3 linked regions of the Dongshaea marina genome follow. The protein of the gene in region 2 interacts with the protein of the main gene of each other region in a pairwise test. Links are inferred from orthologs where the notes say so. Each region holds a gene or a part of one and is shown on either strand. Other genes may lie near its edges. The genes, in order: odhB, lpdA and uvrD.

Region 1 (5,020 bases), 1.6 Mb from region 2 along the record:
AGCTTCATTTTTACATCCAGCAGATCCAAAGTCGGGATCCCCTCAGTGATACAAACAATGAGCTTGATCCCGCCATCGATCGCTTCCAGAATCGCGTCTTTGCAAAACGGCGCCGGTACATAGATAACCGAAGCCTCGGCCCCTGTCTGCTCAACCGCTTCACGAACCGAGTCAAACACCGGAAGCCCAAGATGGGTCTCGCCTCCCTTGCCCGGAGAGACACCTCCCACCAACCGGGTTCCATAATCAAGGGCCTGCTGGGAGTGAAAAGAGCCCTGACCACCGGTAAATCCCTGACAGATCACCTTGGTCTGCTTGTTGATCAAGATACTCATGCACTCCTCCCGGCCGCTTCAACAACTTTGATGGCCGCATCGCTCAAGCTGGATGCGGTAATAAGATCCAATCCACTGCTCGAAAGGGCCGCAGCCCCCTCTTCGGCATGGTTACCCTCAAGACGGACCACCACAGGCACCGATACCCCCACATCCTGAACCGCACCGATAATCCCGGCGGCGATCAGATCGCAGCGTACTATGCCCCCGAAGATGTTAACCAGGATTGCGCTAACATTACTATCCGACAAGATAATCTTAAAGGCCTCAACCACCCGCTCACGGGTGGCACCACCACCCACATCTAGGAAGTTTGCTGGCTCGCCGCCATGAAACTTGATGATATCCATGGTTCCCATCGCAAGGCCCGCACCATTGACCATACAACCGATGTTGCCCTGCAGCGCCACATAGTTGAGCTCCCACTTGGAGGCCTGGTATTCGCGGTCATCTTCCTGGGAGCGATCACGCAAGTCATGTAACCTGGGCTGACGATAGATGGCATTGGCATCGACGCTAACCTTGGCATCCAGGCAGCAGAGTTTTCCCTCTTTGGTGATCACCAAAGGGTTGATCTCAAGCATCGCCAGATCCAGCTCTTTGTACATTTTGACGATGCCAAGAAACAGCTTGGTAAACTGCTTAAGCAGCTTCTTTTCCACCAACCCCAACTTGAAAGCAAGCTCACGAGCCTGGTAGGGCTGAGGGCCAACCAAAGGATCAATGGCAACGGTATGGATTTTTGCGGGATTGGTGCTGGCAACCGTTTCGATCTCGACCCCTCCCTCGCTGGAAGCGATGACAGCCATCCGCTGCAAAGATCGATCAACCACCACCCCAAGATAGAGCTCCTGAACACTCTCGGTACAAGCCTCGATCAGAATATGGTTGACTGGCTTTCCCTCATCGCCGGTTTGGTAGGTTTTCATCTCACGACCCAGCCAGTGATCCGAAAACTCCTTGATCTCAGCACGGGAGTGGCACAGCTTAACCCCTCCAGCCTTGCCCCGACCACCTGCATGGATCTGACACTTGGCAACCCATTGCTGCCCACCAATGCGCTCACACGCCTGTACCGCTTCCAGTGCCTTACCGACCACATAGCCCTCAGGCACCGGCATATCGTATTCGAGTAACAGGCGCTTGGCCTGATATTCATGAAGATTCATAATCCCAACGTCCTTTCGTCAAATAGAGGCATCACAGCCCCAAAGATAATGATCAACTACAACATCAGGCCTGTTGATCACGAGGCGGTGACTATACGCTCAGTAACAATCGATTCGGATCTTCTAAGAGCTCTTTGATCTTGACCAAAAAGCCAACCGACTCGCGGCCGTCAATGATCCTGTGATCATAAGAGAGCGCCACATACATCATGGGACGGATCTCCACCTGACCATTGATCGCTACCGGGCGATCCTGGATCTTATGCATCCCCAAAATCGCACTCTGGGGTGGATTGATAATCGGGGTCGACATCAAGGAGCCAAATACACCACCGTTAGTGATGGTAAAGTTGCCTCCCATCAGCTCTTCCACCGTCAGTTTGCCATCCTGCCCCTTCACGGCCAAGTTTTTGATCTGCTCTTCAATTTCGGCCATCGACAGCTGATCACAATCTCGCAGCACCGGTGTCACCAGACCCCGTGGCGTTGATACCGCAATGCTCACATCAAAGTAGTTGTGATAGACGATATCGTCCCCATCAATCGAGGCGTTCACTTCAGGATATTGCTTGAGTGCCTCAACCACGGCCTTCACATAAAAGGACATGAAACCAAGCCGGATACCATGCTTTTTCTCGAAAAGGTCACGATATTTCTTACGCAGCTCCATCACAGGCTGCATATCGATTTCGTTAAAAGTGGTGAGCATCGCAGTGCTGTTTTTCGCTTCCAGCAGTCGCTCGGCCACCCTTTTGCGCAAACGGGTCATAGGTACCCGCTCCTCACTGCGTGAAGCGGCCAGAGGCTTAACTTCAGGAGCCGAAGCAGAGGCTTTAGATATCTGGGCCAGCTTGGCTTCAACATCCTTCTTGGTCACCCGACCTGCCTTGCCGGTACCGGTAATTTTATCCAGATCCAGATCGTTTTCTGCAACCAGGCGACGCACGGTCGGGCTGAGATCACTGAGATCATTGGGCTTGAGGCGCTCACCTTCGGACACAGACTCAGCCGAAGCTTCCTTTGTAGCCGGCTTACTCTGTGCCTGTCCCGGCAACAGATTGGCCAATAGCTGACGCGCCAGGACCGTAGCCCCCTCCTCTTCAACAATCGAGTCGAGAACCCCGGTCTCAGGAGCCGGAACCTCCAGGACTACTTTATCAGTCTCAATATCAACCAGGACTTCATCCCGCTCAACAAAGTCACCCGGTTGCTTGTGCCAGGTCGCAACGGTTGCGTCAGCGACGGATTCGGGGAGATCTGGTACTTTAATTTCCACGCTCATTCATCTAATTCCTTACGACAATGATTGCTGGTTATTCAATCGTCAGAGCACTTTCAACAAGCGCCTTCTGGTTTTTAATGTGCACCGACATGTACCCCTCGGCCGAAGAGGCGGAGGCAACACGTCCTGCATAGCTTAACTTGGCGCCTTCTGGAAGGGCCTCGCGAATATGGTGTTGGCTACAATACCAGGCCCCCTGATTCTGCGGCTCCTCCTGACACCAAACAAAATCACGAACCTTGGCATAGCGACTTAAGATCTCACGAACCTCCTGATGTGGGAAAGGATAAAGCTGCTCGATCCGGATCAGCGCCACATCCTGCTGTTCATTGCGCCGGCGCTGCTCCAACAGATCGTAGTAGACCTTGCCCGAACACAGGACAATCCGCTTCACCCCTTTGGGATCAAGAGCATCAACCTCGCCAATCGCATTTTGGAACTGCCCCTCACTGAGCTCCTCCAGGCTGGAAACCGCCAGTGGATGACGCAGCAAAGACTTGGGTGACATCACAATCAGAGGACGACGCACCGGTCTTAACACCTGACGGCGTAACATGTGATAGACCTGTGCCGGCGTTGAAGGTACACACACCTGCATGTTTTGCTGGGCACACAACTGCAGGTAACGCTCCAAACGAGCACTGGAGTGCTCCGGTCCCTGCCCCTCGTAGCCATGAGGAAGTAGCAGGGTCAGGCCACACATCCGTCCCCACTTCTGCTCTCCGGAAGAGAGAAACTGATCCATCACCACCTGGGCACCATTGGCGAAATCACCAAACTGTGCCTCCCAGATGATGAGGCCTCTGGGTTCAGCTGTCGCGTAACCATACTCAAAAGCAAGAACAGCCTCTTCACTGAGGACGGAATCATAGACCTCAAACTTACCCTGTTCATTTGAGAGGTGGCACAGCGGAATATAGGTCGAGGCATCGCGCTGATGATGCAGCACAGCATGACGATGGAAGAAGGTTCCCCGTCCACAATCTTGGCCGGTGATCCGCACCCGGCTCCCCTCATCCAGCAGAGTGGCGTAAGCCAGGGTCTCGGCAAATCCCCAGTCGATCGGTTTTTCCCGGTTCGTCATCAAGCGGCGATCATCATAGATCTTCTTAACCCGGCTCTGCAGAGGGAAATCCTCGCTATAGCGGGTCATCGCCTCCCCAAGCTCCTGAAGTTTTTCAATGGAGCAGCCGGTCTGATAAGGAACATCCCACTCCTGGTTCAAAAAAGCGGTCCAATGGGTGTCCTGTTGCTCAGGCTCCTGCATCTCACGAACCATGGAGCGCTCCGACGAGAGTGCCTCACGATACAGATCCGCCATCGCATTGGTCTGCTCCAGAGTAAAGATCTGCTCCCGATCCAGCTTATCGGCGTAGATTTTTCGTGGTGTCGGGTGCTTTTTAATGGTCTGGTACATCAAAGGCTGAGTCGCATTAGGCTCATCCGCCTCATTGTGCCCATGACGGCGGTAACAGACCAGATCGATCACCACATCACGCTTGAAGGTGTTGCGATACTCCAGTGCCAGCTTGGTCACATAGGCCACCGCCTCAATATCATCGCCGTTCACATGGAAGATCGGCGCCTCAACCATCTTGGCAATATCTGTGCAGTAATAGGTAGAGCGAGCATCTGCCAGATTCGAGGTGGTGAAGCCGATCTGGTTGTTCACCACGATTCTCACCGTTCCCCCACCCCATAGGCGCGGGTTTGCGACATGTTAAAGGTCTCAGCCACCACCCCCTGTCCGGCGAATGCCGCATCACCGTGAATGGTGATCGGCAGAACCTGCGAGCCATCGGTGCATGAACGCCTGTCCTGACGTGCACGGACCGAACCTAAAACAACCGGATTGGCAATCTCAAGGTGCGAAGGGTTAAAAGCCAGCGCCAGGTGTACCGGGCCCCCCGGAGTCGCATAATCGGATGAGAACCCCTGGTGATACTTCACATCACCGGTTCCCCAACTGTCATCATGCTTACCGGCAAACTCATCAAACAGCTCCTGAGGCCGCTTACCCAGGACATTCACCAGAACATTGAGTCGTCCCCGGTGCGCCATCCCAATGACCGTCTCTTTGATCCCATCATCTCCGGCCTGGTAGATAAGCTCCCGGATCATAGGGATCAGTGCATCTCCTCCCTCAAGAGAGAATCGTTTGGCTCCCGGAAACTTAGCGCCCAGGTATTTCTCTAATCCCTCGGCCGCACTCAGACCTTCGATGAAGCGTCTTT
Region 2 (5,029 bases):
ATCTTTGGCAAAGCCGGTCTGCGGCACGGTACCGACAAACATGAATACCCCATCGGTGGCAAGCTGCTGTGTCTCACCCGTCTTGATATTGCGCAGCCTCACCCCGTTGACCAGGCCATCTCCTTCGATGGCATCGACGGTTGAGTTCCACACAAACTCAATCTTGTCATTGGCAAATGCCTGCTCCTGGGCGACCCGGTCTGCATCCAGCTTGCCTTCATCATGGACCACGATCATGGTGACCTTATTGACCACCTTGGTCAGAAATACCGACTCCTCGACCGCGGTATTGCCTGAGCCAACCACCACTACATCGAGCTCTTCATAAAAATCCGCATCACAGGTGGCACAATAGGAGACACCCTGGCCCCGAAATTCTTTCTCTCCCGGGATCCCAAGAATGCGTGGCGCCGCTCCGGTCGCTATGATGATGCTCTTAGTGCGCAAGGTGCGCTCATCGGCCAGACGGATCTCCTTGTGGAACCCATCGTCACCGACCTCGATGCCTGCCACCCGGCCACGTTCAAACTCAACCCCGAATTTTTCGGCATGGGAACGGAAACGCTCCATCAGCCCAGGACCCGTGTCCTCAATGATCCCCGGATAGTTTTCAAGCTCAGAGGTGGTTGCACACTGACCCCCCATCTTGCGTTTTTCTTCGATGAGCAGGGTTTTCATCCGCCCCTGGCTGCATAGATCCCCGCAGACAGCCCCCCGGGCCACCTCCGATGATGATGACATCGTATAAATCACTCATGACTGATTCCCCATGATGAGGCCTGGGCTGATCTCCTGGATCAAACCACGCCCCGAAGAGCTAACAGTTGGAAAGAAAACTTGAAAAGCAGCCGAGCTATCTGCTCGCTGATGATTCGCTGCGCCGCAGCGAGACAGGGTGGGTCACTGAGGCGCCGCGGACCAGCCAAGCTGTGGCTGCAAGGGCAACAGATTTTGCTGGATTAGACGGCTACTCGACATCGACCACAACCTCATTAGAAAAACTAATAACAGTGAATTTCCTTGGTGAGACAGATACTACGCCTGAGCCTTTAAAAATCCATATCGAAAAAGGGGGATTGTGATTGAATTCTCAATTCTTCACACAGAATCGAACTAGCTGTGAGTCCGATCAAAACTTAATGATGGAACTCCATTAATTTTTACTCAGCATGAATATTTGGCACAGAAAATTACAGATTATGACTATAGAGCACAATTTAACACTAATTTAACCTGACATTCAGGAATTATTTATGGCCAGGAGTAGTGCTTCTCCCTAATGAATGAGCTCATGGGAAAAATTATTGAGTAAGTAACGCCGATGATCTTTCCCCTTAGAAACAGAAATCACACATACACAACTAATGAGGACTGGATATTTCCGAATAAACTTAACCGCAAAAATATGATTAGAAAAACTAATAACTGTTATTTTTTACCCAACACAGGTAAATAAAAACCAGCCATCAACTATCAGTAGGGAGTTGAGTCATTAGCCAGAGAGCCTCTTGGGGAAGAGCCGCCATAAAAAATGCCAGCCCTAAGGCTGGCATTTTAACGAGGGGAAAAAGACGATGATTAGCGCTTTTTCTTCTTCGCCTTGGCATTTGGCAGGTCAGTAATACTACCTTCAAAGATCTCGGCCGCCAGACCAACCGACTCGTGCAATGTTGGGTGTGCATGGATGGTCAGCGCGATATCTTCGGCATCGGCGCCCATCTCGATCGCAAGACCTATCTCGCCAAGGAGTTCACCACCATTGACACCAACGATGGCACCACCGATCACCCGGCCAGAATCTTTCTCGAACAACAGCTTGGTCATGCCATCGGCACAATCGGATGCAATCGCACGCCCGGAAGCGGCCCATGGGAACACAGAGGCTTCGTAGTTGATCCCCTGCTCCTTGGCCTCACGCTCGGTCAAACCAACCCAGGCGATCTCAGGGTCGGTATAGGCGATAGAAGGAATCACCTTAGGATCGAAGTAGTGCTTCTTACCGGCAATCACCTCGGCGGCAACATGAGCCTCATGCACCCCCTTGTGCGCCAGCATCGGCTGTCCCACGATATCACCAATGGCGAAGATATGCGGCACATTGGTGCGCATCTGCTTGTCCACCTCGATGAAGCCGCGCTCCGTCACCTTAACCCCGGCATTTTCAGCGGTCAGGTTCAGACCATTAGGAACCCGGCCGACCGCAACCAGCACGTTGTCGTAACGAACCGGCTCGGCAGGAGCCTTCTTGCCATCAAAGGAGACATACAGGCCATCGGCCTTGGCTTCAACCGCGGTCACCTTAGTCGACAGCATCAGGTTGAACTTCTTCTTCACCCGCTTGGTATAGACGCGGATCACATCCGGATCGGCGGCTGGCACCAGCTGATCGGCAAATTCAACCACATCGATTTCACTGCCCAGGGAGGAGTAGACGGTTCCCATCTCCAGACCGATGATACCGCCACCGATCACCAGCAGCTTGCCAGGGACAGTTTGCAACTCCAGGGCATCGGTCGAATCCCACACCCGAGGATCGTCATGAGGAATGAATGGCAACTTAACCGGACGAGAGCCAGCGGCGATGATCGCGTGATCAAACTTCACCAGGGTCTCTTCACCCTTGTCATCGGTCACCTTGAGGCTGTTCGCATCGGCAAACTGACCTAGGCCATTAACCACGGTCACTTTGCGCTGCTTGGCCATGCCCGCCAGACCACCGGTCAACTGGCCGATCACCTTCTCTTTCCACAGACGGATCTTGTTGATATCTGTCTTTGGCTCGCCAAAAATAACACCGTGATCCGCCAGAGACTTGGCTTCTTCAATCACTTTAGAAACGTGCAGCAGGGCTTTTGAGGGGATACAGCCAACATTCAGACAAACACCGCCCAGCGTGCTGTGACGCTCAACAATTACAGTTTCAAAACCTAAATCAGCCGCACGAAATGCCGCTGAGTAGCCCGCAGGTCCTGCGCCAAGCACGACCACCTGGGCCTTAATTTCTTTACTCATGATGACCTCTTTGTCGTTGTTATTTCCCGGATCACCTGACTCTCGGAGACTGGGGTTTCACCTAAGACCGGGCAAAGTTTACATTCCTGTTAAGAGGATGAAAAGCAAAATGGCAGGCCTGAGCCTGCCAAATGTGAGTTACAACACCAGATTACGGATATCAGAGAGAATTCCGCTCAGGGTAGTGATGAAGCGTGCGCCCGCAGCCCCATCGATCACCCGGTGATCGTAAGACAGAGCCAGTGGCAGCATCAGCTGAGGTTCAAACTCCTTACCGTTCCACTTAGGCTTCATCTCGGATTTGGAAACACCCAGGATCGCCACATCCGGAGCATTCACGATCGGCGTGAACTGAGTTCCACCGATGCCACCTAAGCTGGAGATGGTAAAGCAGGAGCCCTGCATGTCTGAAGAGGTCAGCTGACCCTTACGCGCCTTGGCTGAAACTTCAGCCAGCTCTTGAGACAGCTGGTGGATCCCTTTTTGATCCACGTCGCGGAATACCGGAACCACCAGACCGTTTGGCGTATCCACCGCAACCCCGATGTGCACATACTTCTTCATCGTCAGACGCTTGCCATCTTCGCTCAGTGAAGAGCAAAAACGTGGGTGCTGTTTGAGGGCATAAGCCACCGCTTTCATGATGAAGGCCAGCGGTGTGATCTTGATGCCATCATCACGCTTAGCCGCCAGCTGGTTCTGCTGCTTGCGGAACGCCTCCAGCTCGCTGATATTCGCCTCATCAAACTGAGTCACATGAGGAATACGCACCCAGTTACGATGCAGATTCGGACCCGAGATCTTCTGAATTCGTGACAGCTCAACCTCTTCGACCTCTCCAAACTGGCTAAAATCTACTTTCGGCCATGGCAGGAGATCAAAGCCCATGTTGCTGCCGCCACCTGCCGCACCACTTTCGGCACGCTTGAGCATCTCTTTGACATAACGCTGCACATCCTCTTTCTGGATGCGTCCCTTGCGTCCACGTCCCTCAACCTTGGTCAGGTTAACCCCAAACTCACGGGCCAGGCGACGAATCGCAGGTGAAGCGTAGATGTAAGCATCATTCACTTCAAACTCACTGCTCGCCTCAGTGGCTGGCGCTGGAGTTGCTGCCGGAGCCGGTGCAGCCGCAGGAGCCGCCGGGGCTGGCGCCGCTTCTGCCTTAGCTGGAGCCGAGGCTGCAGGAGTTCCACCAGAAACCTCAAAGGTCATGATGTGAGAGCCGGTATTGACCGTATCCCCCACCTTGATATCAATCGACTTCACCACACCCGCAACCGGAGCCGGGACTTCCATTGAGGCCTTGTCACCCTCAACCGTGATGAGAGACTGCTCGGCTTCAACGCTATCACCCACCTGAACCAGGATCTCGGTGACCTCAACCGCATCACCGCCGATATCGGGAACGGCTACCGCCTGCTCGCTAGTCGCCGCAGCAGCAGCCGGTGCAGCTTCTGCTGCCGGAGCTTCGGCAGCGGGAGCGTCTGCCGCCCCAGCAGTGTCGAATCTCATGATGAGGGTGCCGGTAGTTACGCTGTCACCGACCGCAATCTCAATACTGGCAACCTTGCCCGCCTCCGGAGATGGAACCTCCATAGAGGCCTTATCGCCCTCGACGGTCAGCAATGGCTGATCGGCTTCAACCATATCGCCAACTGCTACAGAGATCTCCACGACTTCAACCGCATCGGATCCAATATCCGGTAGTAAAATTTCTTTAGACATCAGTTAAACCCCTTATGCGTTACGTGGAGTAGTTTTATCTGCATCGATACCAAACTTCTTGATGGCATCGGCTACAACTTTCTTATCAACAGTTCCCTGCTCGGCCAGGGTATTCAGGGTCGCTACCACCACGTGAGCCGCATCGACTTCGAAGTGACGGCGCAGGTTCTCACGGCTATCTGAGCGCCCGAAGCCATCGGTACCCAGCACTGTATAGGCGCTTGATGGTACAAAGGCACGCACCTGGTCTGCATAAGACTTCATATAATCCGTAGAAGCTATGGTTGGC
Region 3 (5,032 bases), 4.3 Mb from region 2 along the record:
GATCGTCAGGTCGAGTCCTATCGCCAGGCGATGAGCAAGATACCCCTATGCTCACAGCTGATGGTGATTAACGGGGCCAATCGCACCATTGACATACTGCCAAGGGCAGTGAATAAACAAAGGGCTATCGCCGAGACTGCAGCCATCTACAGGATCTCAGTCGATACGATCGCAACCTCTGACGATCAGGGGGCAAAGGATGATGCTGGCCATGCCTTTACCGATCATGCCCTGGGGTTTGCGACCCGAGACTTTGACCCCGAAAGTGTCCGGCAGATCTCAACCCGGCTGTGTATAAATCAAACCGGTCTTGAAGCCAATCTGAGTTTATTGGAACGTCTGCAGTTTACCGCCCTTGAGTCATAATCAAGAAAGGTAGCTGTTTGTGTCTGGCTGTGGTTTGGCCAGTGAACGCAGCCGGGATGAGGGAGCCTATCCGGGTTTTTCATGAGCTGTATGCGACTGCTGTGGGTACTCATGGTATGTGTGTTGGCAGGATGTGTGTTCCTGCCCAGAACCGCCGCGCCACCCAAAGAGTACCGCAGCTGTGAGATGGCGATGCCCCGCTGGGAGCTGAGTTATAACCAGGCCGAGACCCTGTATATCTGTCAGGGGAGCGGTGAAGAGGCCGCCCTGTGTCTGCTGGCCTTTGGCGTAGTGATCCCGGCGGGCAGTTTTATCATCTCCGGCAGTGTGGTGCTGATTGGCAATACCGCCCATTGGCTGGAGTATCAGGGGCGCTGTGAGCAAGGGATAGTGCAACGTTCGGCATCCCTGTTCACGGGAACCGCTCCTTTGCAACAGCGCTCTGAGCCGCCGAGGCTTCCTGCCGCTGAAAAACCTCAACCCAAAGAGGAATCAAAATGAATCAGGAAAAATTTCCGGTCAATGCACATCAACTCTATCATGCGCATGTTTACTATAATAAAGCGACCCTGGCCCAGGCGACCTCCCTGTGTGAGGAGGCTAAAATCAGGTTCGGCGCCGAGATGGGACGACTGCATAAAAAGCGGGTTGGGCCTCATCCTCATTGGAGCTGTCAGCTTGCCTTTGATTCCGGGCAGTTTGCGGGCCTCATCTCCTGGCTGGAGGCCCATCGCCAGGGGCTGAGTATTCTGGTGCATGGGGTCACCGGCGATGATCTCAAAGATCACACCGAGCATGCCTATTGGCTGGGGGAGAGTAGTCCTCTGAATCTGGCGCTGTTTGGAGGCTAAGGACCGGTTATATCAGCTGCAATCCGGCCCCGAGCTGGCACAGTGGAGGCGGTTAAACCGCCTCCAGCCGCGCATATTGCAGCACCAGCCACTTGGTGCCTTCACGCTCAAATCGCACCTGAACCCGGGTCTTACCACCGCTGCCCTCGAAGTTGAGTATGGTGCCCTCACCGAACTTGGGATGCATCACCTGCTGGCCCAGGTTAAAGCCACTGTCTGGGCTATCCATCGCCATCTTGGGGCTATAGGCCTGTTTGCTAAAGCCGGATGGGGCATAGCCCGAGGAGCTTGGGCGGCGCACCTGTGTCTTGAGGCGTACCGGCTCGGCAAACTCGCTCGGCAGCTCCTTGAGAAAGCGGCTGGGGCGGGCATACTGTTCCCGGCCATAGATCCGCCGGTTCTCGGCATGACACAGGTAGAGTTTCTCCATGGCACGGGTCATTCCCACGTAGCACAGGCGGCGCTCCTCTTCGAGGCGAGCAAAATCTTCGGCAGAGCTCTGGCTGGGGAACATCCCCTCCTCGACCCCGGTGATAAACACCAGCGGGAACTCCAGCCCCTTGGCCGAGTGCAAAGTCATCAGCTGTACCGCATCCTCAAACTCATCGGCCTGTTGCTCACCCGCCTCCAGGGCGGCGTGGCTAAGAAAGGCTGCCAGCGGGCTCATCTCGCTATCGGTTTCGTATTGAGAGAGATACTCGCGACAGGCGGTCACCAGCTCCTCAAGGTTTTCGACCCGGGCCTTGGCCTTCTCACCCTTCTCGGCCAGGTACATCGCCTTGAGGCCCGACTGCCAGATCACCTGGTCCACCTGCTCATGCAGCGGCAGTTCGCTATTTTGCTGCTCCAGGTCGCTCACCAGCTGGATGAAGCCGCCGATACAGGATGCCGCTCTTCCCTTGAGGGACTGGCGATCCAGCAGAGTCAGGGCTGCCTGCCACAGCGAGCACCCTTCATCCCGGGCGCAATCACGCACCAGCGACAGGCTCTTATCGCCGATGCCCCGGGTCGGGGTGTTGACCACTCGTTCAAAGGCGGCATCGTCGTTGCGGTTTTGGATGAGGCGCAGATAGGCCAGGGCATCCTTGATCTCCTGGCGCTCAAAAAAGCGCAGGCCACCATAGATGCGATAGGGCAGGGAGGCTTGCAGCAGCGCTTCCTCCAGTACCCGTGACTGGGCGTTGTTGCGATACAGCATGGCGCAGTCGCTCAACGGGCGCCCCTTGAGGTGAGCGCTCTTGATCTGATCAACCACAAAGCGTGCCTCATCGGTCTCGTTAAATGCGGTATAGACTGAGATCGCCTCCCCCTGCTCCGCCTCGCTCCACAGCTCCTTACCCAGGCGCTCCTTGTTGTTGGCGATCAGCGCATTGGCGGCCTTGAGTATGGTGTTGGTGGAGCGGTAATTCTGCTCCAGGCGGATGGTCTTCACATCGTGAAAATCATCAATGAAGCGCTGAATATTCTCCACCTCGGCGCCACGCCAGCCATAGATCGACTGATCGTCATCGCCGACAATCATCACGGAAAGCTCATCTCCGGCCAGCATCCGCAGCCAGGCATACTGGATGCGGTTGGTGTCCTGGAACTCATCGATCAGTATGTGGCTGAAGCGTTCGCGGTAGTGCTGCAGCAACTCGGGGTGATTGAGCCACAGCTCGTGGGCCCGTAGCAGCAGCTCGGCAAAGTCCACCAGTCCGGCGCGGTCGCACTGCTCCTGATATGCCTGATACACTTTGAGCCAGGTCTGTTCCACCGGGTTACCATAGGGCTGGATGTGCGCCGGTCTGAGGCCCTCATCCTTCTTACGGTTGATGTAGTGTTGGATCTGCTTGGGGGGCCACTTCTTTTCATCCAGGTTCATCGCTTTGAGCAGGCGACGCAGGATCCGGTACTGATCGTCTGAATCGAGGATCTGAAACGCCTCCGGCAGTCCGGCTTCCTGGTAGTGAGCCCTCAGCAATCGGTGAGCGATGCCATGGAAAGTCCCGAGCCACATCCCCAGGTGATGGCCTCCGAGCAGCTGATCAACCCGGCCGCGGATCTCTTTGGCGGCCTTATTGGTAAAGGTTACGGCCATGATGGAGAAGGAGGAACTCTGGCCGGTCTCCAGCAGCCAGGCGATGCGGTGAACCAGGACCCGGGTCTTGCCACTCCCGGCACCAGCCAGCACCAGTTGGTTTTGCTCTGTGGCTGTGACAGCTTGTTTCTGCGGGGGGTTTAGACCCTGAGTCAGGATTGATTCACTCATGTACTGTTCCGAAATGGCGATGGGCTCGCCATTATAACAGCACTCGGAGATCCTCTAAATCACTGATCTCAAGATCGGGCAGGGTGGTGAGCTGTGGGCTGGGGCGACCCGCTAAATTCAGCCAGCCACTGAGGTAGCCAGCCCTTCGAGCCCCCTCGACATCGGTGAGCGGATGATCGCCGATATGCAGGATCTGTGAGGGTTCCAATTTGAGCTCATCCGCAAGCTGCTCAAAGAGATCGGGCTCGGGCTTCATCCGAAGGCCTCTGCCCGCCTGAACCACATGGCTGAAACAGCCCTGCAGCACGGTTTTCTCCAGCGGCAGGTTGCCATTGGTCAGGGCAGCCAGTGGCCAGCGTTCCCCAAGAGCCTTGAGAAGCGAGAGGGTGGCGGGGGAGACCTGGATCCTGGCGCGCTCTTCTAAGAAGCCACTGAGGATCAGATCGGCGCTTTGGCGGGCATCGGCTGCCGGGACGCCATGGCGGGTCAGTCCCCACTCGACCAGGCGATGGCGACAGGCACTGGGATCGTCGGCCAGGGCCGGGATTAGTTTCAGCAGCTCGGATTTGAGAGTGCGCCAGTGAGATAGCCCAAGCTCAGCCACCTGGCAGTGGCGTGCCTGCAGGTTGCTAACCATCCACTGCTCCGCCCGGGCGATCACCGGCCGGTTATCATACAGGGTGTCGTCGAGGTCGAAGCTTATTGCAGCTATCTCGCCAATGTTTCGAATGAAGCGCATCATTTCTTATTCCGCTTGGCTCTTGGGTGTGCATCATCATAGATGCGGGCCAGGTGCTGAAAATCCAGATGAGTATAGATCTGGGTGGTCGAGAGATCCGCATGCCCCAACAGCTCCTGCACAGCTCTCAGATCGCCGCTGGACTCGAGAATATGGGTCGCAAAGGAGTGGCGCAACTTGTGAGGATGGATATGGCTTGAGACCCCCTGCTGCATTCCCCAGTGCTGCAATCTGTGCTGCACGCTGCGTGCGGAGATCCGCCGCTTGTGCTTGCTGACAAACAGAGCCTCTTCTCCGGGAGGGGCAAACTGGCCGCGCACCTTGAGCCAGTGTTGTAGCCATTGTTTGGCCACTTTTCCCATCGGCAGCTGGCGCTGTTTGTTGCCCTTGCCCAGCACCCTGAGCTCACAGCTGCGCAGGTTGATATCGCCAAGGTTTAGCCCCACCAGCTCCGACAGGCGCAGTCCCGAGGAGTAGATGAGCTCCATCATGGCGCGATCGCGAATCGCCATCGGATCATCGTCATCAAGATCCAGCAGCTGGGCCACCTCATCCACATCCATATTCTTGGGTAGCACCTTTTTCTGGCGGGGTGCAGAAATCGACTTGGCCGGGTTTGACTCCAGAACCCCCTGCTGCAGCAGGTAGTCTAAAAAGCTGCGCAGAGCGGAAAGGCGTGCCGCCAGGGTGCGCTGACCGGCGCCCCGGCGATGTAACTCGCTGGTGGCTTGGCGCACATCGGCGCTGGTCAGCTCCTGCCAGTGTGTCAGTCCCATCTCATCAAATTCGCTGGCAAACTGCAGCAGGTGACGCCGGTAGTTGCTC

The links.
Region 1: the proteins of lpdA (region 2) and odhB interact in binary tests that used the Escherichia coli proteins (3 or more experiments, as listed by UniProt). The link is inferred for Dongshaea marina from one-to-one orthologs.
Region 3: the proteins of lpdA (region 2) and uvrD interact in binary tests that used the Escherichia coli proteins (3 or more experiments, as listed by UniProt). The link is inferred for Dongshaea marina from one-to-one orthologs.

Annotation. Positions count from the first base shown.
Region 1 is NZ_CP028897.1:2,091,021-2,096,040, reverse strand. What follows is about bases 692-3,599. They hold odhB (2-oxoglutarate dehydrogenase complex dihydrolipoyllysine-residue succinyltransferase), read right to left. Parts: upstream 2,787-3,599; coding sequence 1,596-2,786; downstream 692-1,595. Other genes in these bases: sucC (ADP-forming succinate--CoA ligase subunit beta), read right to left, coding at 692-1,504. Also shown: sucD (succinate--CoA ligase subunit alpha), read right to left, coding at 1-335; more of sucC, read right to left, coding at 332-691. UniProt on the Escherichia coli protein: E2 component of the 2-oxoglutarate dehydrogenase (OGDH) complex which catalyzes the second step in the conversion of 2-oxoglutarate to succinyl-CoA and CO(2).
Region 2 is NZ_CP028897.1:450,531-455,559, reverse strand. The notes cover bases 796-3,712. They hold lpdA (dihydrolipoyl dehydrogenase), read right to left. Parts: upstream 3,013-3,712; coding sequence 1,579-3,012; downstream 796-1,578. Other genes in these bases: aceF (pyruvate dehydrogenase complex dihydrolipoyllysine-residue acetyltransferase), read right to left, coding at 3,151-3,712; DB847_RS02350 (hypothetical protein), read left to right, coding at 825-1,082. In the rest of the region: DB847_RS02355 (FAD-dependent oxidoreductase), read right to left, coding at 1-741; more of aceF, read right to left, coding at 3,713-4,740; aceE (pyruvate dehydrogenase (acetyl-transferring), homodimeric type), read right to left, coding at 4,753-5,029. UniProt on the Escherichia coli protein: Lipoamide dehydrogenase is a component of the glycine cleavage system as well as of the alpha-ketoacid dehydrogenase complexes.
Region 3 is NZ_CP028897.1:4,787,636-4,792,667, reverse strand. Bases 870-3,789 are described here. They hold uvrD (DNA helicase II), read right to left. Parts: upstream 3,469-3,789; coding sequence 1,270-3,468; downstream 870-1,269. Other genes in these bases: DB847_RS22420 (HAD-IA family hydrolase), read right to left, coding at 3,500-3,789; DB847_RS22430 (DOPA 4,5-dioxygenase family protein), read left to right, coding at 870-1,217. Outside these bases: DB847_RS22440 (HAD family hydrolase), read left to right, coding at 1-366; DB847_RS22435 (hypothetical protein), read left to right, coding at 457-867; more of DB847_RS22430, read left to right, coding at 864-869; more of DB847_RS22420, read right to left, coding at 3,790-4,210; tyrosine recombinase XerC, read right to left, coding at 4,207-5,032. UniProt on the Escherichia coli protein: A helicase with DNA-dependent ATPase activity. Unwinds DNA duplexes with 3'-5' polarity. Translocates on single-stranded DNA with 3'-5' polarity. Initiates unwinding more efficiently from a nicked substrate than double-stranded DNA.